One region of the Rufibacter aurantiacus genome, then DNA from elsewhere that is predicted to be linked to it. Evidence: riboswitches for the same ligand, from Rfam matches in the RefSeq annotation. Region 1 holds a riboswitch; each other region holds the start of a gene.
The links. A riboswitch is a leader RNA that binds a small molecule or an ion and turns the genes downstream of it on or off. The one in region 1 is predicted to bind S-adenosylmethionine.

Region 2: linked by a shared signal. The riboswitch ahead of J3P34_RS13775 (O-acetylhomoserine aminocarboxypropyltransferase/cysteine synthase family protein) and the one ahead of J3P34_RS00775 (ATP-grasp domain-containing protein) in region 1 are both predicted to bind S-adenosylmethionine.
Region 3: linked by a shared signal. The riboswitch ahead of metH (methionine synthase) and the one ahead of J3P34_RS00775 (ATP-grasp domain-containing protein) in region 1 are both predicted to bind S-adenosylmethionine.
Region 4: linked by a shared signal. The riboswitch ahead of J3P34_RS06685 (hypothetical protein) and the one ahead of J3P34_RS00775 (ATP-grasp domain-containing protein) in region 1 are both predicted to bind S-adenosylmethionine.

What each region holds. Positions count from the first base shown of each region.
Region 1 covers NZ_JAFMSV010000001.1:194,277-201,544, forward strand. The annotation lists gene J3P34_RS00765 (DUF6600 domain-containing protein) at 65-1,381, opposite strand; gene J3P34_RS00770 (sensor histidine kinase) at 1,753-3,081, shown strand; SAM riboswitch class I at 3,325-3,425, shown strand; gene J3P34_RS00775 (ATP-grasp domain-containing protein) at 3,830-4,813, shown strand; gene J3P34_RS00780 (LLM class flavin-dependent oxidoreductase) at 4,816-5,835, shown strand; gene J3P34_RS00785 (DUF4890 domain-containing protein) at 6,205-6,726, opposite strand; gene J3P34_RS00790 (TonB-dependent receptor) at 6,990-7,268, opposite strand, start outside.
Region 2 covers NZ_JAFMSV010000003.1:780,203-787,470, forward strand. The annotation lists gene J3P34_RS13765 (homoserine dehydrogenase) at 146-1,393, opposite strand; gene metX (homoserine O-acetyltransferase MetX) at 1,372-2,427, opposite strand; gene J3P34_RS13775 (O-acetylhomoserine aminocarboxypropyltransferase/cysteine synthase family protein) at 2,433-3,770, opposite strand; SAM riboswitch class I at 4,050-4,164, opposite strand; gene J3P34_RS13780 (phosphoribosylaminoimidazolesuccinocarboxamide synthase) at 4,368-5,303, shown strand; gene J3P34_RS13785 (STAS domain-containing protein) at 5,372-5,749, shown strand; gene J3P34_RS13790 (ribonuclease Z) at 5,771-6,688, shown strand.
Region 3 covers NZ_JAFMSV010000002.1:889,783-897,050, reverse strand. The annotation lists gene J3P34_RS08990 (DUF4249 domain-containing protein) at 1-270, shown strand, start outside; gene metF (methylenetetrahydrofolate reductase [NAD(P)H]) at 446-1,399, opposite strand; gene metH (methionine synthase) at 1,499-5,188, opposite strand; SAM riboswitch class I at 5,269-5,376, opposite strand; gene J3P34_RS08975 (alpha/beta hydrolase) at 5,616-6,659, shown strand; gene J3P34_RS08970 (hypothetical protein) at 7,235-7,268, opposite strand, start outside.
Region 4 covers NZ_JAFMSV010000002.1:298,775-306,042, reverse strand. The annotation lists gene J3P34_RS06700 (DNA-processing protein DprA) at 1-696, shown strand, start outside; gene J3P34_RS06695 (hypothetical protein) at 1,010-1,531, shown strand; gene J3P34_RS06690 (hypothetical protein) at 1,650-2,141, opposite strand; SAM-I-IV-variant riboswitch at 2,523-2,618, shown strand; gene J3P34_RS06685 (hypothetical protein) at 2,731-3,594, shown strand; gene J3P34_RS06680 (hypothetical protein) at 3,928-4,686, shown strand; gene J3P34_RS06675 (hypothetical protein) at 4,738-5,160, shown strand; gene J3P34_RS06670 (hypothetical protein) at 5,597-6,571, shown strand; gene J3P34_RS06665 (hypothetical protein) at 6,618-7,268, shown strand, end outside.

The sequences.
Region 1 (7,268 bases):
AAACAAAAAACCGCACCTCAAAGAAGTGCGGCTTTCTCATCATTCATTAAATCAAAAACTCTCTTTAATTTCTTCCGCCTCGGCTACTCTCTCTTCTACCGGAGGATGGTTCCTGGCGGGGAGCAGACTGGCGCTGGGCCGGGGCTTGTTGTGACGGGGCAGAAACCTCGCGGCTACGCTGCTGGTACTGGCCCTGTGGGCTAGGTTCCTGCCGGCTGCGCGGCTCATACTGTCCCTGGCTTGTTGGAGCCTCTGTTCTGCGGGGAGAATAACCTCCCTCAGAGCGTTGTCTTGATTCCTGAACACCGGAGCGGGTGCGAACCTCGGCAGTGCCGGTTTCATCTGAACGTTGCTGGTAATCTGGTCTGCTGGTACGGGTTTGGGTGGCGTCCTCCCCGTAGCCAGCGGATGTTCTCCGGCCAGATTCCCGGGTGCGGCCGTACTCGCCGGCGGTGCTGCGCTGCTCTGAAGTTTGTTCCAGCCCAGTTCGGTTTTGCGAAGCAGTGCCCCCGTCCACGGTACGGCTGCGGGTAGAACCGCTTTCCATGCCAGCACGGTTGGTGTTGCTGCTGCGGTCAGATCGGCCTACGGTGCCTTGGTCTGACAAACGGGAACGATTGTCACGGCTGGCCAGGCGGGTTGGTGCTTCCTCGCGGCGTGAGTTCACATCTGGGCGGTAGATCCGGACGGAGTTCTCGGCCACCGAGGTTCTGCCGGGCCGATTGTCACGGTCTACGCGGTAGACATTCACCTTGCGGTTAGTGGCGCGCTCTATGTCTTGGTTTCGGGGTCCGTAGTTATAGCGGCGGTTGTCCCGCTCATAGTAGTTATTGATAATGGTGGTATTGTGGTAGATGTTCACCACCCGGGTTCTGGGCACACAATAGTCATAAATGCGCGGACTGGTGATGTACATCACCGGCACAAACACCCACCGCACGGCAGGCACTATGTAGGTCACGCGCGGGCCCATAGGCGCCCATCCGTAGTAACCGCCGCCGTTGCGCCAGTCTACCCAAGCCGGTCCCCACTCAGAACCTGGTATCCACAGCCATCCTTCGTAGTCATCGTAAATCCAGCGACCGTAATGGAACGGAGCCCAACCCCAGTCATAGTCAGAGACCCAGGTGTTGCCGTACTCGGTCATGACCCAATGGCCCCGGGTAGCGTACGGCTGAAATCCGCGCTCCACGGTAGGCGACCACACATAGCCATACTCGGGGTCCCGAATCCAGCGACCGTAGCGGTCCAGTTCGTCATAGAACGTCTGGAAAGACACCTGGTCTCCCGGACGGGCCTGCGCTTCTGGTGGAGAAGCCAGGCTGAGGGTCAGAAGCAGCAAAGCTCCCCAGACCCACAAGTTGTTAATAAAGGTTTTCATGTAACAGAGATTTAAACTAGACAGCGGCTTCATGTTTGGGGCACTAGCCAGCGTGCTAATTGGGTCATAGGAGAAAAATTCTCCTATTGCTTTTAAACCAAACATCTTGCCAAAAACACACGCTTTTCTGGGCTAAATCAAATATATTTTTATACGGACAAATGCCAACTTGAACCGGGCAAAAAGCCCCTGAAGATGCTTTTATTTTCTGGTCTATTCACCTCACCATCAGATAGAATTATTTGTAGCCGATGAGGAAAATACGGATAAGTAGAAATCCGGAGATACAAGACTTTTCGTACCTTTGTAGCAAAGCAGAAACCTGTTTTTCCAGGGCTCTGCTTTACCTATTCTATTAGCAGCGTATTGGCTTGAAATTTTACTTTTTTGACACGCCCGCCCAGCCGCATTCTTTTCAGTTCCGGGCACATTATCTTCCAGAAAACCTGAGGAAACTGAGGCTGGTGGGCAACCTTGCCCTGGCGGTAACCTGCGGGATTTTGCTTTTACCCCTGGTTTTTCCTTTTCTGAACCAGACCGCGCATGTCACTTTCTTCCGTGGCCTGAATATCTCGCTGGCTCTGGCCTCAGCAATGGCGTTGGGTTTAGAAGGATTGCTTCACCTCAACCAGAAACGCCAATACCCTTTGTGGCTTGTGCAGGCACTGTGCCTGGCCTTCGGGTTTGCGTTTATTTCCTGCTGCCTAGGCATTACGTTCATTGCGCAGTCTAACCCTAGAAACACCCTCACCATGTATTTGCTGGGGCTGGTTACGGTGGCTTTTCTCTGGGACTTTGAGTACTATGAGACCCTGGTGCTGGTCTCCTTAACGGCGCTGGCTTTCACGTTGGTGCTGCATTTCTCCGGCCTCAACCCAGAGCAAGTGGTCCTGAACCAGTGCATGTCCTTTGTGATCCTGCTTTGCTTTCTGGTGCTTTCCCGCCTGATGTACAGCTACCGGGCCAACCATTTCATTCAGCTGAAGGAGATTGAGGAAAAGAACCGCGAGATTCAGAAGATAAGCCAGGCCAAATCTGAGATTTTGGGCGTGGTGGCGCATGACCTGAGAAGCCCTTTCAACAACATTGAGATGATTACCTCTCTGTTGCAGAAGAAGAACCTCACCCCCGAGCAGGAACAACAGTATCTGAACCTGATCTTAACCAGTTGCCAGAACTCGCGCCTTACCATCAATGAGTTGCTGTTCATTGCCCGCGAGGAGCAGCAGGAAACCATTCCGCTGGAGAAAATGGATCTGTGCGCCTTGCTGCAGGATGTGCAAGAAGAATGGCAAACCCAGCTGCAAGGCTCCCGAAACCTGCTGCTCTCCCACCCTGCTACCCCGCTGTACGCCAACCTGAACAAAGAACGCTTCCACCGGGTGTTGAATAACCTGGTGTCCAATGCCGTGAAGTTCACCCCGGCCCAGGGCAAAATCAGGATCAAGGTGCGCGAGGAAAAGAAAAAGCTCCTGCTGGAGGTATCAGACAATGGCATCGGGATTCCAGAAAGGATGCGGCCTTTGTTGTTTGACCGATTCTCCAAAGCCAGGAGACGCGGCCTGCAGGGCGAAAAATCCACAGGTTTGGGCCTGAGCATCTGCCGCCAATTGGTGGAGCAGCACGGTGGCTCCATAGACGTAGAAAGCCAGGAGCGCCAGGGCACCACTTTCCATATCACCTTACCGGCGGCGGTTTAAGTCTCCCATTTCCTTTTCACTTAAGGTGCAGAAAGCTCATCTGTTTTAGGCTTGTTATGGGCAAAACAGCTTCAAAACAGGAAACAAACATCGGTAATAAGTAAGTACAATATGGGAACAACGAGTAATTTGGCCGTAAGCAAATTTCCTGTAGCTACAATAATTTATCCTAAAATTTGGATGCTAACTTTTTCGCTTCCACATTTGCACCCGTAAAGTCGATTATCCCTATCCAAGGGTTTTGATTTATAAAGAAGAAGGGAGAGAACAGGCTCTGTGAACTTCTAGCAACCTACAAAGACAAGGTGCTAATTCCTGCCTAAAGCATTTAGGAAATATAAACCGTAAGAAAACCCATGATGCAGCACACGCTTTCTTCTATTGCCACTTTTCTGAACGATCTGATCACCGGATTATTCGGTCAAACTTTGCAACCTGTTCCGGTTTCTGTGTCTAAGCAGAACCGCTGTTGTTGTTGAGGCGCATCTCGCCGGAAGGGTTCTGAAGAAGCCTGCCCGTTACTACTGTGTTTCCAGTTTTGTACCCGGGTTCATGATTTGCCCCCACATCATTTCTTCTCTCCCTTAAACCGGCTGGCACTTAGGTGCCAAAATTCATCCTCCGTTTTTAATATGATTTTGTAAAAGCAGCCCAGAAAAAGGGTTTTCCATTTGCTTACAACACAATACTCCTCTAAATCTATAGAGATTAGCTAAATAAACACACCACAAGTAATACACGAACTAATATGTCAACTTCTGCATCCGTAAAGCCTATTGCCATCTACCACGAGCACCCAGACTGGTTCAAGCCTTTGTTTGAGGAACTGGACGCCCGCGGCCTTCCATATGTACGCCTGAACGCCGCTGAGCACACCTATGACCTGGCCGAGGACGAAACCCCATACAGCCTGTTCTTCAACCGCATGAGCCCTTCTGCTTACCTGCGCGGCAATGAGAATGGCATTTTCTATACCTTGGGCTTACTTGCCCACCTGGAGCGCACCGGCACCCCAACCGTGAACGGCCACAAAGCTTTCCAGTACGAGACCAACAAAGCCCTGCAGTTGTCTTTGCTGCAGTCACTGGGTCTGCCTTATCCAAAAGCGCGCGTGATCAACCACGCTTCCCAGGCCGTGAAAGCCGCCGAGGGTCTGCGTTTCCCCATCGTGGTGAAAGCCAACATTGGCGGTAGCGGTGCGGGGATCATCAAGTATGATTCTGTAGAAGCCCTGGAGCAATCCGTAGCTAACAACGAGATAGATCTGGGTATTGACCACACAGCGCTGGTGCAGGAGTTCATCCCGGCCCGCGGCGGGTACATCCACCGCGTTGAGACTTTGGGCGGCAAATACCTGTACGCCATCAAAGTGTACACTACCGGCGAGAGCTTCAACCTGTGCCCAGCTGATATCTGCCAGACGACTACCGGTGTGGAACTGGTGCGCAACGCCTGCGCCTTGGACGCTCCTAAAAATGGCCTGAAAGTAGAGGGCTATACCCCGGAGCAGGAAGTAATTGATGCCATTGAGGCCATCATGCAGAACTCAGGTATTGACGTGGGCGGCATTGAGTACATCATTGACGACCGTGACGGCCAAATCTATTACTATGACGTGAATGCCCTTTCCAACTTCGTGGCCGATGCCGTGAATGTGATCGGGTTCAACCCGCACAAGAAGTTGGTTGACTTCCTGGAGAAAAAGGCCCAACTAGTAACTGAGGAGGTATAAGCATGCAGTTTGGATATTGGTTACCTGTATTTGGCGGCTGGCTGCGCAACGTGCCCGATGAAGGCATGACCACCTCCTGGGAGTACGTAAAGAAGTTGGCGCAACGCAGCGAGGATTGGGGCTACAGCCTGGCCCTTATTGCTGAGCTGTATTTGAACGACATCAAAGGCCAGGAAGCCCCGGCCCTGGATGCCTGGTCTACCGCCGCCGCTTTGGCTGCCGTGACCGAAGAACTGGAGATCATGGTGGCCGTTCGGCCTACGTTTCATAACCCGGCACTGCTCGCGAAAGCCGCCGCCAACATTGACCTCATCAGCAATGGCCGCCTGTCTCTGAATGTGGTGTCTAGCTGGTGGAAGGACGAGGCCACCAAGTACGGCATCCAGTTTGAGCAGCACGATGACCGTTACGCCCGCACCAAAGAGTGGCTGGACGTGGTGACCAACCTCTGGGAGAAAGACCATTTCACCTATGAAGGCAAGTACTACCAGGTCACCGATAACGTGCTGCAGCCCAAGCCTAAGAAAAAACCGTTCATCTACGCCGGGGGCGAATCTGAAGCCGCCAAAACGCTTATCTCTAACCAGTGTGATGGCTACGTGATGCACGGCGATTCCCCGGAGACCATCGGGAACCGTATCTCTGACATGCGCGAACGCCGCGAGAAAGCCGGTTTGCCGCCGATGAAATTCGGGGTGGCCGCTTACTCCATCGTGCGCGATACGGAGCAGGAAGTGAAGAAAGAATTAGACCGCATCACGGATGTAAACGCCTCGGCGGCCGGATACGGCAACTACCAGCAGTGGCTGGCGGGCACGCAGCTGGAGCAGCAGGTTTCTCTGCAGGACTACTCCGTGTCTAACCGCGGACTACGCACCGGACTCACCGGCACACCGGCCCAAATCCAGGACCGCATAGGTGAGTACGAGAAAGTAGGCGTTGATTTCTTCCTGCTGCAGTGTAGCCCACAACTGGAAGAGATGGAGCGTTTCTCTGAATCAGTCATCCAGGTGACAGCTTAGATAGATTTTAATTCCATTTTAGAATGACCAGAATCCCTGCTCCCGTTTGGTGGCAGGGATTTTTTATGTGCTTGTTCAATCACAGCTTTTCGTTAAATACCCCGAATAAAAGAAGAAAGGTTCTAAGTACTATGAGCTAGGGAATCCTTTGGTACTTGTCTAGTAGCAGATTCTCCCCTTGAGGGGAGCGAAGAGGGGAGAATCTGCGTTGATTAGAGGGAGTTGGTACTACTAGCAGTTAGTACCTAATGAAGAATAATTTCTGGCCTTATGGCCTTTATAATCCTAAGTCAACTTTAAATCAGCAACCCCTTAAACGCAAAAGAGGCAAGCCACTGGCCTGCCTCTTTTGCACACTTATACTACTACTTAACTTCTGTTTTGTCCTCTTGAACGAGTGCTGTCGCGGTCAAAGCGGTTGCCGTCTTTTCCCCGGCGATTAGCGCGGTTGGCTTGCATCTGTTTGCGGTCTTCCTGGTATTTGGCGTATTGCTTTTTGGTCAGGATATCTTTGAGTTCTTTTTCCCAATCGGCGCGGAGGTTTTTCATTTGCTGGTGCTGCTGGTCGTTGCGCTCAGTGCGTTGGCTTTTCTGGGCAAACTGGCCGTGGAAGCTTTCCATCTGCTGGGCGTGTTTCAGGTTCAGGGCCTGCAGTTTTCTTTTCTGCGAGCTGCTTAGATCATACTTCTGGCTCAGCATCTCGGTGCGCTTGGTGGCGTGCTGCTCGGGAGTCAGTTTTTCTCTGCGGTCTCCATCACGGCGAGCCTCGCGGTTGCCTCTGCCCTGCTCGGTTCTGTTCTCTGATCTCTGGCCACGTTGCGGATTATCCTGCGCCTGAGAAGTACCGGCTATCGCCAAACCTAACGCTAACATTACTACTACCTTTTTCATCTTCGTTTTTAATTAATGGGTTTAGAGTTTCTATTTTGATCCGGGCTGCTTGCCCCGGTGACTGGTTATTTGCAAAGCAGGTGCCAGAAAAGGGCCAAAGCAGACTGAATTTGGCCAAATGGACAATTCCCGAAGTGAACCGGACAGAACCGGCAGGTCAAACGACCAACTCTTTTTGGGGCTGTTTTTCCAAAATCAGGCCCGAAACAAAAAACGCTTTCACCCTATGGCAAAAGCGTTTTCCTTATTTAATCTAGTGCCGGTTATCCCTGGGGCGGTGGTCCGCCCGGTAATCCTCCGCCGGGAGGCGGGCCAGGGAAATCACGGTCTCGTTTCTGTTCCTGTGGCGCGCTGCCGGTGAAGTTGCGCAGGTTGTAGGTGAAGGTAAGCATGAAGAACCGCTGCAGCACGCTGGACTGCACATCTTCCACATACTGCGAAGTGATGTTGCGTTGCACGCTCACGTTCTGGTTCAGGAGGTCATTCACGCTCAGGCTCAGCTCGGCCGTCTGGCTTTTGAACAGCTTCTTGCTGATGCTCAT
Region 2 (7,268 bases), on a different contig from region 1:
TTTATTTAAAATAGGCCATAAACGTAAACACCCGGCTTATAGCCAGGTGTCTGCGTAATTGAACGAACTAAATAAACTAGCTATTCTTTGAAAGCGGATAATCCGCTTTTGATGCTGAAATGTTTTTCAAATTGGATCTGAAGTATCAGGAAACCTCCTGCTGTACTTTCACTTTTTTTCTGGGTGCGCCCACAAAGTCAGAAGACAGGGCCATAATGTAGGCGCCGGCTTTTCTGATGTGGTCCTGGTTTTTGATCAGGTTGCCCAAGGAAACTGTACCCAGCACACTGAAGGTATCATTATCCCGCTGCACGTTCTGCAGATTGGTTAAGCCCAATGCGGCTACCAGTTCTGGCTCACTGCTGCGCAGGTATACCTCCAGTTCAAAATCCAGCGCCAAGGCCGGAGCATTGGTGGTTTTGCCCAGCTTCTTATAACCGTAAGAATAACCGTTGCTGATGGAAACAATGTCTGACAGCACCGCGGCTCCGGTGGGGTGCCCGCCGGCACCACGGCCTTTGAACAACTGCGGACCAGAGTAGGTGCCCTGCACCACCACCCCGTTGAATTCCTGCTCCACCACAAACAGATCGTCTGAGGCGTCTACCAGGCTAGGCAGCACCACTGGTACCAACTCCCCGTCTGAGGTTAAGTGCACCGAGGCCACCATTTTGATGACGGAATCGCTTTGCTTGGCATATTCCACGTCTGCGCCACCCAGGTGATCTATCCCGAAGAAGGCCAACTCTTCTGGGGCAATGGTTCTGCCAAATGCGTGCGCCGTTAAGATGCAAAGCTTGTGGCGGGCATCGGCTCCGGCCACGTCCAACCAGGGGTCCAGTTCAGCAAAGCCTTTGTCCTGGGCTTCTTTCAGGGCCTCGGCATAGCCTTTCTGCAGTTTGAAGATCTGGCTGAGGATGTAGTTAGACGAACCGTTCAGGATACCATGCACCCGCTCCAGCGGCTCGTTGGAAAAATATTCCTCTACCGTTCTGATAATAGGTATCCCCCCTGCCACCGCAGCCTCATATAACAGCACGCCTCCGAACTCCTGCTGCAAAGCCAGCAACTCGGGCAGGTGGTAGGCCACCAGTTTTTTGTTGGCAGTCACCACCCTTTTACCGCGACGCAGAGCTTCGGCCACAATGGTGTAGGCCTCATTGGCATCACTGATGGCTTCCACCAGAATGTCCAGAGAGTCATCCTGCAGCACCTGGTGCCAGTCATAGGTGAAACTCTCTGAGGGCAAAGGTCGCAGTTTTTTGGGGTCTTTCACGCAGATGCGTTCTACTTTGAACGGAAGCGCCTCTTCGCGGGAAAGTATGTCGTACAGGCCCTGGCCTACGCAGCCAAACCCAAACAAGCCGATTTTTAGAAGACGGTGGGAATCCATGTTTTTCTCTGTTGTTTTTTCTGTAAAAAAGTATCTAAGTGACGGCTTAGCTGGTCTGTCTCCAACAGGAACCCGTCATGCCCGGCTTCTGAGTGAATGACCTGGAAAGTGGCATTGGGAATATACCGGGTCACGTATTTCTGCTCCACCAATGGGAACAACTGATCAGTATCCACGCCAATAACCAGGGTCTCTGCTTTTACCTGGCGCAATGCTGCTTCTGTGTTGCCTCGGTTGCGTCCCACGTTGTGGCTGTCCATGATTTTGGAGAGCTGCCAGTAAGAATAAGCATTGAAGCGCTTGGCCAGCTTCTCGCCCTGGTACCGCTGGTAACTGGCCGCCCGGTAAATTCTTTTCAAATCTGAAGAACCCTCGCGCTGCGCCTGGTTATAGGAGTTATAGGTGCGGTAAGATAGTAAGGCAACGGAACGGGCTGTTTTCATTCCCTCCAGTCCGGCGTCATCGGTGGCCAACTGCCAGGTAATATCCTGCTCAATGGCCATGCGCTGGCTCTCATTCAGGGCGATGGCCCAAGGCGATTGCCGGGCGTTGCCTGCCACCTGTACCAGGCGCTTGACTTTTTCCGGATGTTCAATAGCCCACTCCAGGGCCTGCTGGCCGCCTATGGAGCCGCCAATGAGTACGTTTATCTGCTCTATTTCTAAATGTTCGCGTAAAGCATCAAAGGCCCGCACCACATCACGGATGGTTAAAACCGGGAAAGTGTGATAGTATGGCTTGCCGGTATCTGGGTTCAGGCTTAAAGGTCCGGTAGAACCGTAGCAGCTACCCAGGGAGTTGGCGCAGACTATAAAATGCTTGGCAGGATCAAAGGTCTTTCCTTCGCCGAACAAATCTCCCCACCAGTCTTTCACAAAAGCGTTGCCAGTGAAAGCGTGGCAAACCCACACCACATTGCTGCGGTCCTCGTTGAGGGTGCCCCAGGTGGTATAAAAGAGCTGGAAACCGGGCAAAGATCGCCCGGACTCCAACGTGAATTCTTCGGTGTAATTAAAAACGCGTCCTTTTAACATGGCCTTTACGCAGTAGTTGCGTTCTCCAACTTAGGTTCTCTTACTTTCACTTTGGCAAACGCCTGTTCAAAATCTGCTTTGATATCATCTAAATGCTCAATACCTACTGACACTCGCAGCAGCGTGGGAGTTACCCCGGCTGATAGCTGCTCTTCTTCGTTCAGCTGCTGGTGGGTAGTAGAGGCCGGATGGATGATGAGGGTTTTGGCATCGCCCACGTTTGCCAGGTGGCTTACCAGCTCCAGGCTGTTCACAAACACCTCGGCTTCTTCTTTTCCGCCCTTCAGGTTAAAGCTTAGCACGCCCCCAAAACCGCGTTTCAGGTACTTTTTGGCGAGTTCATGGTAGGGGCTGGAAGGCAGGCCTGGATAATTCACGCTTTCCACCAAAGGATGCTTCTCCAGCCACTCAGCCAAAGCCTGGGCATTCTGCACCGTGCGGTCTACCCGCAGGGAAAGCGTCTCCAACCCTTGAATCAACTGAAAGGAGTTGAAGGGGCTCAAGGCCGGACCGAAATCACGTAGGCCTTCTACCCTGGCCCGGATGGCGAAGGCGATGTTCCCGAACGGCCCGTTGGCGCCAAATACTTCCCAGAAGTTGAGGCCATGGTAGCCTTCAGACGGCTCGCTGAACTGCGGAAACTTGCCGTTGCCCCAGTTGAAGTTGCCGCCGTCTACAATCACGCCACCCACACTGGTACCGTGGCCGCCAATCCACTTGGTGGCGGAGGCCACCACCACATTAGCCCCATGCTCCAGCGGACGGAACAGGTAACCACCTGCGCCAAAGGTATTGTCTACCACCAGCGGAATCTGGTGCCCGGAAGCCACGGCCGCGATAGACTCAAAATCCGGAATGTTGAACCGGGGGTTCCCGATGGTCTCCAGGTAAAGAGCTTTGGTGTTTTCATCAATCAACGAGGCGTAAGTGGCAGGCTCATCGTTCTTGGCAAAACGCACCTCAATGCCCAGGCGCTTGAAAGCGACTTTAAACTGGTTGTAAGAACCGCCATACAGGTTGCTGGAAGCAACAAAATTGTCTCCTGCCTGCAGGATGTTGTTCAAGGCAATGAACTGGGCCGCCTGGCCTGAGCCTACGGCCACCGCTGCCACGCCCCCCTCCAAAGCCGCGATGCGTTTCTCAAACACATCGGTGGTGGGGTTCATGATACGGGTATAAATATTCCCGAACTGCTTCAGGGCAAACAGGTTGGCGCCGTGCTCGGCATTCTCAAACACGTAGGAAGTGGTTTGGTAAATGGGTACTGCGCGTGAGCGGGTGGTGGCATCTATTTCCTGGCCAGCGTGCAGCTGAAGGGTTTCAAAACGATATGAAGTAGACATGATATTAGCCGGTTACAATTGAAGAATTGAACAAATTCAAGAGCCAGAAATACAAACAGGTTACAGGTTTCCTCCTGAAGCTGCTGTGCATCAGGCCCCTGAGAAAAAATTAATTAACTGGAGGGATTAACGACAACAGCAACAAATATCCATAATGGACATAGTGCACATTCGCGTAATGGAAGGGATAATAGAATGGGTAATACCTGTTGCCGCCATGGTCAGGCGCGGCGCTGCATTGTCAGAAGTGGCGTTGAATTGATTTTCCATCTTCGTATCAATTTATATTCCCCAGGTGGCAATATGTCCCCTAGGATCAGGACTTAGCACCTTACACGGCTGGTAGGTTGCTAGAGCTTCATTGAGCCTGTCTCTCCGCTCTTCTTTATAAATCAACTACCGGAATAATTGACTTGATGCTGCAAATCTATCAACGAAAAACTAAACCCCAAATAATTTTTAAAAATTTTTGCGAATTATTTTAAAAAACCAACAAATGTTAGTAAATGAGGAGGCAGATAAAACCAGACCGGAAAATAGAAATATTCTTGCCCCGTCTGTATCCTTTCCTAACTTTGCCTCCCTTAGTTATCTGCTATGCAAGCGTTAAAAGAAACCAATTTCCATTTTCCGCAACAGACCGGCTTTTACCGAGGCAAGGTGCGCGACGTGTATTATTTCAAAGACAAATTAGCTCTGGTGGCCACAGACCGCATTTCGGCCTTTGACGTGGTGCTACCCCGCGCTATTCCTTATAAGGGCCAGGTGCTGAACCAGATTGCCGCCTCTTTTCTGGAGGCTACCGCCAATGTGGTACCCAACTGGGTTTTGAGCCACCCGGCGCCCAATGTGACTATTGGCCGTCAGTGCGAAACGTTTAAAGTGGAGATGGTGATCAGGGGTTACCTGGCCGGCCACGCCTGGCGCGAGTACAGCGCCGGCAAACGCACCCTCTGCGGGGTTACCCTGCCCGAGGGTCTGCGCGAGAATGACCCTTTCCCTGAGCCTATCATTACCCCTACCACCAAAGCCGCCGAAGGCCATGATGAAGACATCTCCCGGGAAGAAATCCTGCGCCAGGGAATAGTGGCCGAACAAGATTATGTACAATTAGAGGCATACACCCGGGCGCTGTTCAAACGGGGTTCAGAACTGGCCGCAGAGCGCGGATTGATCCTGGTGGACACCAAGTATGAATTTGGGAAAGCAGATGGCATCATTTATGTGATAGATGAAATACACACGCCCGATTCCTCAAGATTCTTTTACTCAGAGGGTTATCAGGAGCGGCAGTCCAAGGGTGAACCACAGCGGCAACTTTCAAAGGAATTTGTACGTCAATGGCTCATTGAGAATGGTTTCCAGGGCAAGGAGGGACAGCAGGTCCCTGAAATGACCGACGCCAAGATATCAGAGATTTCACAGCGTTACATTGAATTGTACGAGCAGTTACTAGGCAAAAAGTTTGTTCCCCAGGACTATGCCAGTCAGCCACATACGCTACAGGAAAGTATTGCGGCCAACATTTTTTAGATTACATTGTTAAAGATATTCCACCAAAAATTGGTAGATTCGCACTCTAAACCTTTTTGCTGTTACTTATGAAGTACACAATTGATAAAAAAGAGAATTACACCATCATCACCATAGATGAAAAAAAGCTAGACACCACGATCGCGCCCGATTTGAAGTCTGAGTTTGTGAAGTTGAATGCAGAAGGTATTACCAACCTGATCCTGGATCTTACCAACGTAAAATATACTGATTCTTCCGGATTGTCTTCTATCCTGATTGCAAACCGTCTTTGCAACTCTTCCGGAGGGGTTCTTATCTTAACCGGCTTGCAAGAGCACGTAACCAAGTTAATCACCATCTCTAAGCTGGAGTCTGTTCTGAACATTCTGCCTACTGTAGAAGAAGGCATTGACCGCGTTTTCCTGCACGAGATTGAGAGCGATCTTACAAAAAAAGAAGAATAGTTTCTAAGCGGGTACTGCAGTTTGGATTTTGAGCTGAAAATACTTGGGAGCTCCTCTGCCACCCCGTCTTTTGAAAGAAATCATACGGCCCAACTACTCACGGTTGGCAATCAGATAAACCTGATTGATTGCGGCGAAGGTACACAAATGCAGCTGATGCGATACAAGGTAAAGCATCAGCGCATTTGTAACATCTTTATAAGTCACCTCCACGGTGACCATTACTTTGGCCTGGCAGGATTGCTTTCTACCATGCACCTGCAGCAGCGGACCGGCCACCTTAATCTTTTCGGCCCCAAAGGCCTGGCCGAGATCATCACCCTCCAATTCAAATACGGCGGTACTCAACTCCCCTACCACATCAACTTTGTGGAAGTGGACACCACCGTCTGCAAAAAAATCTTTGAGGATAAATACATGACGGTGCACTCGCTGCCTATGCAGCACCGGGTACCCTGCTGTGGTTTTCTCTTCAGGGAAAAGCCAAAGCCTCGTCACCTGCTCAAAGGCAAGCTCCCAGAGTTCCTCACGCCTCCGCAGTTGGTAAGACTCAAGTGGGGCGAGGACATCCGCAACGAGCAAGGCGAGATCCTGGTCCGCAACCAAGACGTCACCACCGATCCTAAACGTAGCCGCAGTTACGCTTACTGCTCAGATACCAAGTACAAAGAAGACATTCTGCCTTACGTGAAAGGCGTGGACCTCCTCTACCATGAATCCACGTTCCTGAGCGACATGGAGCACCGCGCCACACACACCTTCCACAGCACCGCTGCCCAGGCTGCTACCCTCGCGGAGAAAGCCCAGGTAAGAAGACTGCTCATCGGGCACTTTTCCGCCCGCTACAAAGACCTCACGCCTTTGCTGGAGGAAGCACAGTCAATTTTTCCTAATACAGCTTTGGCTACTGAGGGGAAGACGATTAGTGTTTTGGAATAGAGCCCCTTTTATCTTATTCTTTTTACCCTGTTTTGGTGAGTTTGGCCTTAAAATGAAGGAGCCGGGTATATAACTTTTTGCTCCGTGAGGGACCACTTTCGGCTGTACTTATTCCATTTCATTTGTGGATTAGTAGTACGTTTATGCTGGCGTGGCGCTGTTGTTTGCGTGGGTTCATGAACTGTATTGTTGTATAGCTAAGCTCCGTGCGCTCACGGCCGCGAGGCCCCGCCTTCCGGTCTCGCGCTGCGCCAGCTTCCTTTGCTCCCTTGCGGTCGCAATGCCTTACGGCACCGGAACCTGACAAGGCGCTCCACCGAAAGGCTGGAAAAGGCAATGCACAGGAAGGAATGATCCAGACCTCGCAGCGTCTTCTTTCCTGTGAGGTCTTCTATTTATGACATGGTTCAAGTCTGTGACTTGGACCTAAAATGGCCGGCAGTTTGCAACTGCCATGAGGCGCTAGCCTCAAACCGGATCAGCTTATAACTTTTCGTTTCTTCTCACAGCCTTCCATCAAACCCAAAATCTCACTTGAGGGAAGCGCTGAGGACTGGTTACATCTGCTGGTCACAAAATC
Region 3 (7,268 bases), on a different contig from region 1:
TCTACAGTCTTTGACGACGGCTGGGCCAAACAGGGCGTCATCACTTTCTCTGACAAGGTGGGTGCTTACGTTGGAAGCGGTTTGGCGCCTAAGTATATTGAGATTACGCTGCAGCACCTTACCTCAGACCTATACCTGTACGAGCGCTCCAAAAACAACTACCAGGAAGACAACCCCTTCGCGGAGCCGCTGAACCTGCACAGCAACATCCGGAACGGCTACGGCAACTTCGGGGGCATCACCGCCACCAAATACCGGATTCCGCTGTAAGTTTTCCCAGCGGATTGGTTTCTGTTTTTGGGCAGGTTTTGATAAAACCGCGCAAAAACGTGAGCCGCCGACAGCCCCAGTTGAAGGTGATACAAAAAACAGAAGGTCCATTTACCCAGGTAAATGGACCTTCTGTTTTTTGTATCTGTTTTGTGAAAATAAGCCGCTAAATGGCCTAGAAAATGGCCTTGGCTACCGCCACTGTGGCGTCTGATTTACTCATGGTGTAGAAGTGCAGGCATGGTACCCCGAATTCCATCAACTCTTTGCACTGCTGGATGGTCCATTCAATGCCCACCTGCTTCACGTCTTTGGGATTGGTGCAGGCTTCCACGGCGTTCACCAGGTCCTCGGGCAGGTCAATGTTGAAGTAGCGCGGCAGCACGTTGAGCTGGTTTCTGGTGGTGAGCGTTTTCAGGCCCGGGATGATGGGAACTGTGATGCCGGCGGCGCGGCAGGATTTCACGAAGTCAAAAAAGCACCGGTTGTCAAAGAACATCTGCGTAATGATGTAGTCAGCGCCCAGGTCTACTTTTTGTTTCAGGTAACGCAGGTCGGTGGCCAGGTTGGGGGCCTCCATATGTTTCTCAGGGTAACCCGCCACCCCGATGCAGAAATCCGTAGGCACGGGGTTTTCCATCTCCTCGTCCAGGTAGTGGCCGTGGTTCAACTGCACTACCTGCTTGATGAGGTCAGAGGCGTAGGCGTGCCCGTCCTTGTGCGGCCGGAAACCAGGCTCGGTCTTCACTGCATCGCCGCGCAGCAATAGCACATTGTCAATGCCCAGGAAGTTGAGGTCCATCAAGGCGTTCTCAGTCTCTTCCCGGCTGAAGCCCCCACAGATGATGTGCGGCACCGCGTCTACGTGGTACTTGTTCATGATGGCAGAGCAGATACCTACCGTGCCCGGCCGCTTCCGGATGGTGATTTTCTCCAGCAAGCCGTTTTCGCGCTCCTTGAACACGTACTCCTCGCGGTGGTAGGTCACGTTGATGAAGGGCGGCTTGAACTCCATTAAAGGGTCAATACCTTGGTAAATAGACTGGATGCTGGTGCCTTTTACCGGCGGCAGAATCTCAAAAGAGAAAAGCGTGTTGGTGGCGTTCTGTAAATGCTCAGTAACTTTCATTTGACGTAATGTCGTGTCTGTAGGCGTAAGCCTTGATATTGCTTTGGGTTTGATTCTGAATTGGGGCCGTTTTCAGCAAGCAGCCCCAAATCAGATTTCTTAGTAATTCAAGTTAGGTGACAGCCAACGCTCCGTTTCCTCCACGCTCATGCCTTTGCGTTGCGCGTAGTCGGTGACCTGGTCTTTCTCGATCTTACCCAGCCCGAAGTACCGTGACTGTTTGTGCGCGAAGTACATGCCAGACACTGCGGCCGTAGGGTACATGGCCAGGCTCTCGGTTAAGGTGATGCCGGTGTGCTTCTCCACGTCCAGTAACTGGAACAGCGTCGTTTTCTCGGTATGGTCCGGACAGGCGGGATAACCCGGAGCCGGACGAATGCCCTGGTATTTTTCCTTGATCAGGTCTTCGTTCGTGAGGCTTTCTTCCGGCTCATACGCCCAAATCTCTTTCCGGACAATCTCATGCAGTTTCTCAGCGAAGGCTTCGGCCAAACGGTCAGCCAGGGCTTTGGCCATGATGCTGTGGTAATCGTCATGGTCGGCTTCAAACTGTTGCACCAGCTCGTCCAGGCCAATACCAGCGGTTACCGCGAAGCCGCCAGTGTAATCTTGAAGGCCCGTTTCTTTGGGAGCCACGAAATCAGCCAGGGCTAAGTTAGGTACGTTCGGGCCTTTCTGGCCTTGCTGGCGAAGGGTCCGGAAGTGCGTTAACACCTGGTTGCGCTGCTCATCGGTGTAGATTTCCACGTCATCGTCGCCTATGCTATTGGCTGGGAACAAGCCCGCTACGCCGTTGGCGGTGAGCAGTTTCTCCTCTACAATGCGCTTGAGCAGAATTTGGGCATCGGCGTACAGTTTGGTAGCCGCTTCGCCTACTACGGCGTCTTCCAGAAGTTTCGGGAATTTGCCGTGCAGTTCCCAGGCCTGGAAAAACGGCGTCCAGTCAATGTACGGCACCAGTTCCTCCAGCGGGAAGTTCTGGAACACCTGCACGCCGGTTTTGGCCGGGGTGTACACGTCCTCTGCTTTCCAATCGATTGGTAATTTGTTCGCGCGGGCCTGCGGCAGCGGCAGGTATTTCTTGTCTTTCTGGCGGCTCAAATAGCCTTCGCGCATCTGGTCGTACTCCAGGCGGGTTTCCTGCGCGAATTTCTCCTTGTTATCGGGGCTCAACAGGTTGCCTACTACGGGCACGCTGCGCGAGGCATCCAAGACGTGCACCACAGTGCCGTTGTAGGCCGGCGCCACTTTCACGGCGGTATGCGCGCGCGAAGTAGTGGCTCCGCCAATCAGCAACGGAACGTTGAAATTCTGTCGCTGCATTTCGCGGGCTACGTGCACCATCTCGTCCAGGGACGGGGTAATCAAACCGCTGAGTCCGATCACGTCCACGTTGTGCTCACGGGCGGCATCCAGGATTTTATCGGCGGGCGTCATCACGCCCAAATCAATCACCTCGTAGTTGTTACAGGCCAGTACCACGCCCACAATGTTCTTGCCTATGTCATGCACGTCCCCTTTCACCGTGGCCATCAGGATTTTTCCGTTGGTCTGGCGGGTAGAAGTGTCTCCGTTGGCGGCGGCGCGTACCTTCTCTTCTTCAATATAAGGCAGCAAATAGGCTACCGCTTTTTTCATCACGCGGGCGCTTTTCACCACCTGCGGCAGGAACATTTTGCCTTCCTGGAACAGGTCACCTACCACGTTCATACCGTCCATCAACGGACCTTCAATCACTTCCAGCGGTTTCTGGTACAGGTGACGGGCCTCTTCCACGTCCTGGTCAATGTATTCTACCAGTCCCTTCACCAACGCGTGCGTTAAACGCTGCTGCACCGGTTCCTGGCGCCAGGCCTCGTCGCGCACGACTTCCTTGCCTTTGTTCTTCACCGTCTCGGCAAATTCCACTAGGCGCTCGGTGGCATCCGGACGACGGTTCAACAACACGTCTTCCACACGCTCCAGCAGGTCCTTCGGGATTTCCTCGTAGACTTCCAGCATACCCGCGTTCACGATGCCCATGTCCAGACCGGCTTTGATGGCGTGGTACAGGAACACAGAGTGCATGGCCTCGCGCACCGGGTCATTGCCCCGGAACGAGAAGGAAATATTGCTCACCCCGCCGCTCACTTTGGCACCCGGCAGGTTCTGCTTGATCCAGCGGGTGGCGTTGATGAAGTCTACGGCGTAGTTGTTGTGCTCCTCCATGCCCGTAGCCACCGTGAGGATGTTGGGGTCAAAGATGATGTCCTCGGCGGGGAAACCCACTTCTTTGGTGAGGATGTTGTAAGCGCGTTCGCAGATCTGGATACGACGCTCGTAGTTATCGGCCTGGCCTTCTTCGTCAAAGGCCATCACCACCACGGCGGCGCCGTAGCTGCGTACTTTGCGGGCGTGGTCTTTGAACACCGCTTCGCCTTCTTTTAAGCTGATGGAGTTCACAATGGCTTTGCCCTGCACACACTTCAATCCGGCCTCAATCACGCTCCATTTAGAGGAGTCAATCATAATAGGAACGCGGGCGATGTCTGGTTCAGAGGCAATCAGGTTCAGGAACAGGGTCATAGCCGCCTCAGAGTCCAGCATGCCTTCGTCCATGTTCACGTCAATGATCTGAGCGCCGTTCTCTACCTGCTGACGGGCAATGGCCAAGGCCTCCTCATACTGCTCGTTCAGAATCAGACGTTTGAATTGCTTGGAGCCGGTTATGTTGGTGCGCTCGCCAATGTTAATGAAGTTAGAGCCTTCAAACACCGTGAGTGGCTCCAGACCGGAATAGGTAGGAACAGCCGGTAATTGTGGGCGCGGACGCGGCGGGTATTCTTTGGCGATCTCCGCGATGGCTTTGATGTGCGGCGGCGTAGTTCCGCAGCAACCGCCCACAATGTTCACGAAGTTGTTGTCCAGGAAGTCTTTGATGTGCTGGCCCATCTGCTCCGGCGTCTCGTCGTACGCCCCGAAGGCATTAGGCAAACCCGCATTGGGGTAGGCACTTATATAGAACTTAGAAGCCTTGCTCAGAGACTGTAAGTGCGGGCGCAACTGCTTGGCACCTAATGCGCAGTTAAAGCCCACACTCAACAGCGGCATGTGCGACACTGAGTACAGGAACGCTTCCACGGTCTGGCCGGATAAAGTACGTCCGCTGGCATCGGTTATAGTACCAGACACCATGAGCGGCAGTCGCTTGCCGGTTTGCTGGCTGTATTGGTCAATGGCGAACAGCGCCGCCTTGGCATTCAACGTATCAAAGATGGTTTCCACCAACAACAGATCCACGCCTCCGTCTACCAGGCCGCGCACCTGCTCAGTGTAGGCTTCTACCAACTCATCATACGTGATAGCCCTGAAACCTGGGTTGTTCACGTCCGGCGACAAAGAAGCGGTACGGTTGGTGGGCCCGATGGCTCCGGCCACGAAACGCGGTTTCTCCGGCGTTCTGGAGGTCCACTCGTCGGCGGCCTCACGGGCAATGCGGGCTGATTCGTAGTTCAGCTCGTATACCAGGTCCTGCATGTCGTAATCGGCCATGGCAATGGAGGTGCCGCTGAAGGTGTTGGTCTCGGCAATATCGGCGCCGGCCTCAAAGTAGAGGCTGTGTATTTCCTTGATAATGTGGGGTTGGGTAATAGAGAGCAAATCGTTGTTGCCCTTCACATCCAGATGGTAGTCTTTGAAGCGTTCGCCACGGTAATCGGCCTCTTGGAGGTTGTACCGTTGGATCATGGTACCCATGGCACCGTCTAAGACTAATATGCGTTTCTTTACTTCTTCCTCAATGCGGGTCATCTTGTGCAAACCTAAAGGGTTAGTTGCGGCTCAAGAAAGGGCAGAGGAAAGTGGCGGGCGCAGGTGCGTAGGAGTTCCGTCACTTATCTCCCCCGGCGCGTAGGTGCAGCGGGTAGGAAGTAGCACCCAACTGAATTGGGTTGCTAAGACATCACTGGGCCTAATCCCTCCGTCTTTCTTGATAAGCATTAGCAAAGATACGGGCTGCGGTTGGATTCTGCAAACGCCCAGAAACCCAGCCAACATTCCCTGTTTACCTTTCTGTGGTAACGATTTTTACAGACCCGCGGATTGGTGCCGTATACCTGCGGCGTTAAGGCAGGTTTTACGTAAACTATTGAGAAATAACTAAGGAAGCATGGCTGGCTTCTCCTCTCAGAAATGCGTTACAAAACTTAACTATCTGCAGCTTGCTGATACCTCAACCATGAAACGGAATGTATGCAGCCGCCCCTTTGTCTTGACTGTACTTTTCTGCCTTAGTTTTCTGGGATGCCATAAATCTGGGGAGAATGCGCGTGACAGCCAGCACAAACAGGAAGTAGCCTCCAACCCAATTGATTTGGGGGAATTTACTTCCAAGACCACTGGAGAGGAAAAGCGGATTGACATGACGCAGTTCAAAAGAACCGCGCTGAATATTCCGTATGCGGGAACCCAGAACCCTAGGCAGACGCTGGATATTATTTATCCCCGCCGGGGAGTGGCGCCTTACAAAACCATTGTGCTGTTCCACGGGGGTGGTTGGATGGCCGGAGACAAGCGGTCAGAAGCGGTGGCACCCGTTTTCCAGGCTACTGTTCAGGGGTACGCGGTTGTATCAGTGAATTACCGGTTGTCTGATGAAGTGAAATGGCCCAAGCCCTTGCACGATGCCAAAGCTGCCATTAGGTTCCTCAGGGCCAACGCCGGCAAGTACCAGTTAGATGCGAAGAACCTAGTGGTGTGGGGTGCCTCGGCAGGAGGCCATATCGCCGAGATGCTGGCCGCCACCAATCACAAGCCCTCTTTTGAAGATTTGACTATGGGCAGCAAAGACAGTTCCAGCGCAGTACAAGGCGTGGTAAGCTGGTGCGCGGTGCACGATGTGAGCGCCCTTACTGATGCCGGAACCCCGCTCGCAAACAAAATCATGGGCTTTGACGTGCGCACCAACCGAACCAAAACCCACAATGCCAACCCCATAGAATTAGTTACCCCCAGGTTCCCGCCCATTCTCCTGGTGCATGGTACCGGCGATCAGGTGGTGCCTTACAAGCAGTCGGTGGACATGCAGAGAAAGGTGAACGAGGTTACGCGTAAACCCACGGCCCGGCTCATCACCTTTGAAGGCGCCATTCACGTGGACCCCGTCATTAAAACCAACCGCAACGTACACGAAAACCTTGATTTTGTAGACCGCATTCTATATCCAGAAGGCCGGAATCCTTACCGTTACGCAGGCCATCTGGAAATCAAGCTGCTGGAGTAGCCTGCAGAGGAATGCAGTCCACCGGTAACCAGATCCCAAAATCACTTGAAAAGGCTTTATTTCAGTGGTTATAGTAATCCCCTTACTTAGAGGGGCAGGGGTGGGTGTTCTTTTTGCCGAAGCCACATTCGTTACTAGTCTGGAAAACCATTTTAGCCATGTTTCCCGGAAAACAGTCCCAAAACACAAAGTATCAAAAATGGGAACCTTTCAATCTATATTTTTTGATGTTCCAAGGCAGTAGCATGAGGAGCTTAATCCCAAGCCCTTTCCTGAGGCTATCACCTCACTGAAGTTGAAAACTTCAGCCTATGGTAGGTCCAAGTTTAAAACTTGAACCAGAGCCTTTGGAGAAAGAAATTGAAGTAAGAACTACAGGCAGAAAATTCCCCTCATGGGAGGGGTAGGGTTAGGTTTTTTTCAAGAACTCAAAGACCCTTCTTGAATGCCGGAATGCGCAAGGCTAATTGACAAACGTTTAAGCCCTGTTTTCCCAAAATCAGCTTGGAAACGGAAAGGCCGGAAATAGAAAAAGCCTGCACGAGGCAGGCTTTTCAAGTAGGTTCGGGGAAGCATTAGAATGTGTAGCGGACGGTCAGAGCTCCGTCG
Region 4 (7,268 bases), on a different contig from region 1:
TCCGGGGAGAACGGAATCAGGATCATTTCCCGCTTTGACGCAGATTACCCAAAGGCGTTCCGTTTGATGGAAGACATGCCTTTGCTGGTTCATGTCAAAGGAAACCTGGAGGTGTTGAACAACCAGGCCGTCGCTATCCTGGGGAAAAAGGAACCCTCTGCTTTCACCCGGAAAGAAGGGCCGAAAGTGGCGCAGTTGGTTTCCAGGGAAGGCTTCACCATTGTCAGCGGTCTTGCGGCAGGCTGTGATTCTATTTCCCATAGGGCAGCAGTTGAAAGCCATGCTCCAACCATTGCAGTGATGGCTGGCGGCCTGCATGACATACTGCCTGGGGAAAATCAAAACCTTTCCCAAAGGATCCTGGAAGAGGGGGGATTGCTGCTGAGTGAGTATGCTTATGGAGAGAAGGCCAGAAGAGGCACCTACATTGCCAGAGGCCGCCTGCAGACAGCCTTAAGCAAAGGCGTGATTATTTTAGAGACCGACCTAAGCGGAGGCACTATGGAATCGGTACGGTATGCTGCAAAGCAGAAAAAGAAATTAGGTTGCCTTTACCCATCTTTAGTCGGAGGCGAATACAATGAACAGTTTGCAGGCAACCAATTTCTAATGAACAAAAATAAAGCAGTAAAACTAGACAGTCAGGCTGTTATGAGTTTATTTCTCAGCTCTCTGCAAAATAAAGTTAAATATTGATAGTTTGGTATAAGAAATATCTTTAGTCAATTATTGTCAATCATTTGATTTCTTCTTGAACTTGTTTAAAAGATGTTGTTCAGTTGATAGATTCCATCTTAAATTCACCCAAATGCACAACTTTGGGGATAAAAATCATGCGAAGGTGTTTGAAAGAATGGACGAATCAGTAACGTTATGGGAGCCAGTTGCGAGTTTTTTAGAAGAGGAATACTCTAAATTTAAACTTCGGAAATAATCAATCTTCAATTAAATTCAAATACATTGGGTAGATACCCTTGTAAAGCCCAGTGCCTTTTTGTTTTCATATCTTATGATGTTGAATAACCCTGAATCAGTCACCGGAAAAGAAAGGTCAAAAGTTATTGAAGAGACCTTTAAGAAACTAATCAGAGAGGATACTTACCTGCATTTGAATTTCGTGGAAGAATTCAAACAGTATAATGCTGTGGAGTTTTCACCAGAATTTAGTGATAAAAACTCCTCTCCAGCGGGGGATAAACATTCTGGTATTAAATATGCCGAAACGAGTTCTTTGGGTGGTGCCTTTGCGGAACAACAGGGAAAGGAAGGCTGGTTTTGTGGCGAAGACTTCATTGAGTTCCGTCAACCTAACTGGAAGAGTTATCTTGACTATTTGAATGAGAAGTATGGCAAAACTCAAACCTGGACTTTCTTCCCCTATCCTTGTGAAGACAGTAGAAATAGGAATTGCAGTGCACTTTATGGTCTTGTTGATATTTTTAATAAAATGAACATGGAACTTGCAATGGAAGGGTTTGAAGAAGATGATGCCGTGATTAGATGGAAGAAGAGAATTGCTCTCAGTGATTGATCAAATATTGCTGGGCTTCATCATCGACGAAGTTTTTGACTAAATGGAATAGTAAGATTTGCTACTATTAATTTATGCTAATCTTCCTATTCCATTTAAGGTGATCCAGTAATAGGCTTTAACTTATTGGATGAAGTTTGTAGTAAGCACCGTCTAAAAGTTCAAAGAACAACTCACCTTTGTGATCTTGCAGTGTGAAGTTAGTATCTGACCAGAAAGTAGAGTTTTCCTCTAAAGATTTTAGAATCTCGCCAGATCTAGTGTTATCTAATGTGCTTAAGAGTTCCTCTTTGGAAACAACTGGTAAGTAAAGCGAAGCAAACCTTGATTTCTCCTCCACTGGAAGTTCACTGAAGTTTTCGTGTAATAATTGCGGGACTAATCTAGATAGCTTCTTTATGTCCTGGTGGAATTTGGCATCTTCGATATTAAGATGAGCAAGTTTGATCTCACCAATTATTTCAACCTGACAAGTTAAGTAGTCATTTCGGTCATTGCTGCCCGAGCTGGCGCTATTTAAAGCAAGTTCAGGGGAAGGGCTGGCATAAACCGAATGCCGTCGGTTGGGAGCTTCGGTTGGGCGTAGTAGCTCCCAGATGTTGTCAATCAAATATGGCACGTTGCTCGGAACCCTACGGGTCTGCAATCCATGATATATCTTGTTTGGATCAAAATTGTGTTTTGGGATTGCTCTAAAAAGGATGTCCATGAATTCAGAAGGATAAACGAGATTGAAGAATTAGACAGGTATGGTATATTTATAATTTGTTTCAATCAGCAACATAGCTTCTTTACCTGTGAAAGCTGCGTTAACTAATGATTTAGACCGATTATTGCTGGACTTAAGAATATTTGAGATTGGTAAGTACAAATAAATACTACTTAGGGAGCTAATCTAGTAAATGTAAGTATTATTTTGATTATATATATTAATTCGCTATATTTGTATTATAATTTATGACTGTCCTGAATAAACCAGTGACAGCATTCTACAAAGCATTAAGAGTGCCTTTAGGTACGGCAACCGGGTTTAAGCTCCATCGGTGCCAAAGCAATGCGCGGCTTCTGCCGAAAAAAAGCTGTAAGCGCTACATCGCCCAAAGCTTTCCTTTTAAAAGTGCCATGGCTCATCCCGGCAGGCTTTTACAGCCTTTCAGTTTGGGTCTTAGGTCAACTATGTTTAATTTTTAAAGCAAATCATGGGCGAACTGTCTTTATTGAGTAACAACATTGAATTAATCTTACAGCATAGCGAGCAGATTAAAACCTATGCACCCTATACCTTCAGCAGACTAATCATAAAGAACCCCCGGAGGCTGGGAGGACAATGGTATGAGCAGAATATGTTCATGGGAGCCTACGTAGAGGTTTGGCATCAATATCTGCAAAAATCACCTGAGCCCGCTATCCTTCCCCTGTATATTGGATCTGGAATGTTTGGTACCATCTATAAGTTCCTGGGGCTTTCCCTGGCAGATAAAGTGCTGGTGAAAAAGGTCCCGGTTGGGAAAATGCACACCTCCTATATGCGGAATCCCATGTGGGCATTTATCCAGACTAACCCCATAAAAGGACTGGGGATCCCCTTGTCACAAGTAGTGGAAGAGATCAAGGCCGGTAAACCGGTGGAAGAAAGGGAGAGTTACCGACTACTGAATTTAAGGGAGGATTTCTACCGATCTGTAGGTGCCATCTCTGGTATCAGGAGCGAAGGGGAGCATGACCTTGCCTACAGTTTGGAGCAGGGGGTGAATTACCAGTTGATGATACAGGTACATGCTATTATACTCCTTGAACTGTCAGATAGGGAGAAAAAAGAGCTGGTGTTTGGGGGAAGTGCCGTCGAGTTGAATGATATGGTGACAGAAACCCGGAAGGACCTTGCCGCTCTTGCCATGGAAGCCGGCTTTACCCACCACAATGTGATGGACTCACGGACCAATTGGGCCAAAGTTAGGTTCACCAGACAGATTTCCTCCATTGATGAGGTTTTGGAAGGAAATACGATTTCATCAATGTGTGGCATGCTGTATGCCATGCGGAAAAGAATCCGACGATTGTAACCAAGGCAGTCAATCCTGCAAGCTTGCGGGAAATTCAAAATAAGAAGCGCACCTTATACCTTTGTATCATGCTTCAACAGCAGGTTTTGTTAACCGAGTTTATAGCTTCTAACAAGAGTTGCTTCTCAAAAGCTCTTAGTAGCTCTGCAACTTTAAGGACTATTCATAGCCAAGGCTTTTAACACTAGACTGTAAGTCTGAGGCCACCTTATTGGTGGTGATACATATATAAATATTCATATTCCTGACTTTGCATTTGCGAAATGTTTCAGTGGCTTTCAATTGGCTGCTCAGAGTCCCTATGCCTGTTTTTTTAATCTTAAAAGATATTCCATGACTAAAACCAATCTCTTCAATTTCAAAAGCACGTTTTTGAATCTTACACAGTACACAGTTCCTTATGGAGAGGAACATACCATCAAACAGTACTTACCAGAGGGCATAGAAGAAGACCTGAACGGTAATTTCTTTATCAGCATTGGAGAGTCAACAACGTTGTTTACTTCCCATTTAGATACTTGCTCTTACTATAGAGAGAAGGTAAATCATGTTATAAATGGAGACATCATTGCTACGGATGGAACAACTATCCTGGGAGGTGATAATAAGGCTGGTGTCACCATATTGCTGTACCTGATCAGTCAAAGGGTGCCAGGTACTTATTTCTTCTTTGTGGGAGAGGAGAGGGGTACAATTGGCAGCAGGGCAGCATTGCGTGGTAATGAGCTGTTCTTTTCTAAATTCCAAAGAGCAGTAGCTTTTGACAGGAAGAAGGAAGGTTCCATTATCACGCATCAAAGAGGAGAAAGATGCTGCAGTGATCAGTTCGCCAAGACATTGTCCAATCAGTTCGGACTCCAAGGAGTAGAATATACTGCAGATCCTACTGGTATATACACTGATACGGCTGTTTTTACAGATATCATTCCTGAATGCACTAATCTTTCAGCAGGAGTGTGGAATGAACACAGTACTCAGGAGTATGTAAATATCAGAGTTGTGGAACAAATAGCCAGAGCCGCCGCCCAGGTACAATGGGAAGTACTGCCTTCCGTTCGTGTCCCATTAAACGGTCAAAGGCAGGTAGCATAGGCTTTTAAGCGTCAAACAATCTAATACATTCACTTTAACTTGAATAAAACTATGAATAACCCTATTGTACCTCTTAATCTGCATGAGTCTGGCCTAATCAGAGAAATTCTGGAACAGCGTATGCCAGAATTGGATACCACGATCAATAATAGACTTTCCGCGCCAGAGGAAGCAAAGAAAGCGCTGATCTCCAAAGAAAGTATAGCTACATACCTGAACGCTCAACCAGATGAGACCGGCCGCGTGGCCCTACCCCCAGTGCTTTTCTCAGCGTTGCTTTATAATATCAGAATGGCCATATGCAAAAGAGCCGCAGCCATGGTTTCTCTTTTGAATGATGAAAGCCTTGCATCAGAATTGAAAATTCAGTTAGCACAGGACTCAGCCTTATTACTTGGCCTTATCAGAACTTTTCAGGATCCTTCCCTGCCAAGGCTAAATAGTTTAGGTACTTCTGGCATAGATAATAAATAGAAGCGAATGTTGATGATTCTCATTAATGAAGTATTGCATCGGACTGAACGCAGTACTTTTTACAAAACCTATGATACCGTTAAAGACCTGTATGGGGTACATAGCAATACTGCTGGTACGTTTCTGGAGCCCATGTTTTTACATTTATTCAAATTCGAGAAGGGGAATTTCGTGGTGGTGGACCAATTGGAGCAATACTTTGGCATAGACCTGAAAGGGAGAAGAATTGAGCTTACTAAACAGGAAGAAGATGAGTGGAGATCTTTCATCATCAAGAGCTCAGTTTGTAATTGCATAAAAACTAAAACAAAAGACACTTGCAGTTATTGTGGTGGCCATGGGAGTCTGAAAAACAGTTATGGGTTGAAATTGCTTTCCACCTTCTTTTAACATTTTACTCTTTTATATCGAGCTCATATTTAATTGTATATAGCCTATGCCTCATGCCTATCAGGTAACTTCTAACGGATACTATTTCGGGTTGCAGTACCAGGGGAAAGATGTGATTCCCTGTGTTTGCAACAAGCTTTGGCGGATCGCAAAGAATCTTGTCGCATTCCGGCAGGATAGCCTTTTTGGTATTTATTCTATGCTTGAGAACCGAATACTGTACGAACCAACCTTATGTGCAGAGGTACCCTATTTCCGGCTGATCAACAACAAGGAGGATACCTTGGTCACGAGGTCTCGTTTTATTACCTCCAATCCCGGGGTTTTCACCAAGACTAAGGAATATCTGGAAACATGCGACTTCCTGCTGTGGGAAGGGGATCGTCTATTAGTGCTTTCTCCAGAGGGGATTATTGTGATAACGCGGAACGGTGAAATAAGAAATTACAAAGGGAAGAAGAAGGAAGAGGCTGTAAACCGCCTTATGCAGCGCTGCCTTTATGAAGATGAATACTATTCTGTGCTAACAGGAAAGTTATCTGACTTTGATTATCTAACAGAGGCAGACAAGGAAATTGATGAGGAAAACTTTTTAGGTGTACTTGTCCCCCATAAGGTAGGGCCAGAAGAAGAAAATGTATCTGAAAAATCAGAATGCTCTTCAGACAATCTGGAATGGGATGAACCAAGCTATAAACACTACGACTATACAGGCATACCTCCTGTTATCAAAGGTAAGTTCATAAGACACCTTAACTGCTTTTTTGATACCGCCACTAATGAAAAATTAACCAGGTTCCTGATCTATCTAGCATGGTGCCATGCCAATGGATTTGTGAAGTATGATCAGAAAGGTAATTGTACTATTGATCCCTGGTATGCCTCGCTCCCTGACTATATCGAATCCGCCGGAACTATCGACCGCCTGTACGAAGCCCATCAGTTAAAGGGCTTGCAGAGCCTGCTTTACTTCTCACCGGTAACCGACAGCTATCTTGAGGTGCTGGCGCTTTTGAACTAGTAACCCTCTTTAATCAAGATTAATCAGAACGAACATGACTAATGGTTTGAAAACCACTACTGCCGGTGACCTGCTTATTTTACCTGGCAAAAGCAATGCAGTCATTTGCAGAGTGACGGGTGATGAGATAATAGTGCTGCAGGAGTTAGATTTTAATTTTACAAAGAATCAGCATGTATTTGGGGGAAATAGATGGATTTTGGCCTTTTGCGGGCATGAACTTGATGAGTTGGGAGAGCCAATAACAATTTTTAAGCAGATGAGGCCTCCGTTTCTGTACAGAGCCAGACTGGATGAGAAGGGCAATCTTGAGCGCTTCCCTAATATTTATTTACCCCGGCTAGAATTAAATAAGACTTTGGCTATTTCAGGAGATGTGGTGTATATGGGCGGCCATTTAAGCAGAAGTAGTCACAGCGAAAACTATGGAGGGGGAGAAATAGCTGGTTTCATGAATTTGCTGGAAGAACAGCCCAAGTGGCAGCGCTTGCCCATTCCTGTGGAAATGAATGCTGGAAAGAGCATAGATGACATACTAATCTATGATAAAAAGCTCGTGCTGGTGGACAACATACAATTCCCGAAGTACCTCTTTGAATACGATATCACGAATCCTCTGAAGCCCGGTTCTACAAAAACCATTAACCTGCCCAATAACGGGACCTATGAGCATATCTACAGGGGTTGTATCAACAAA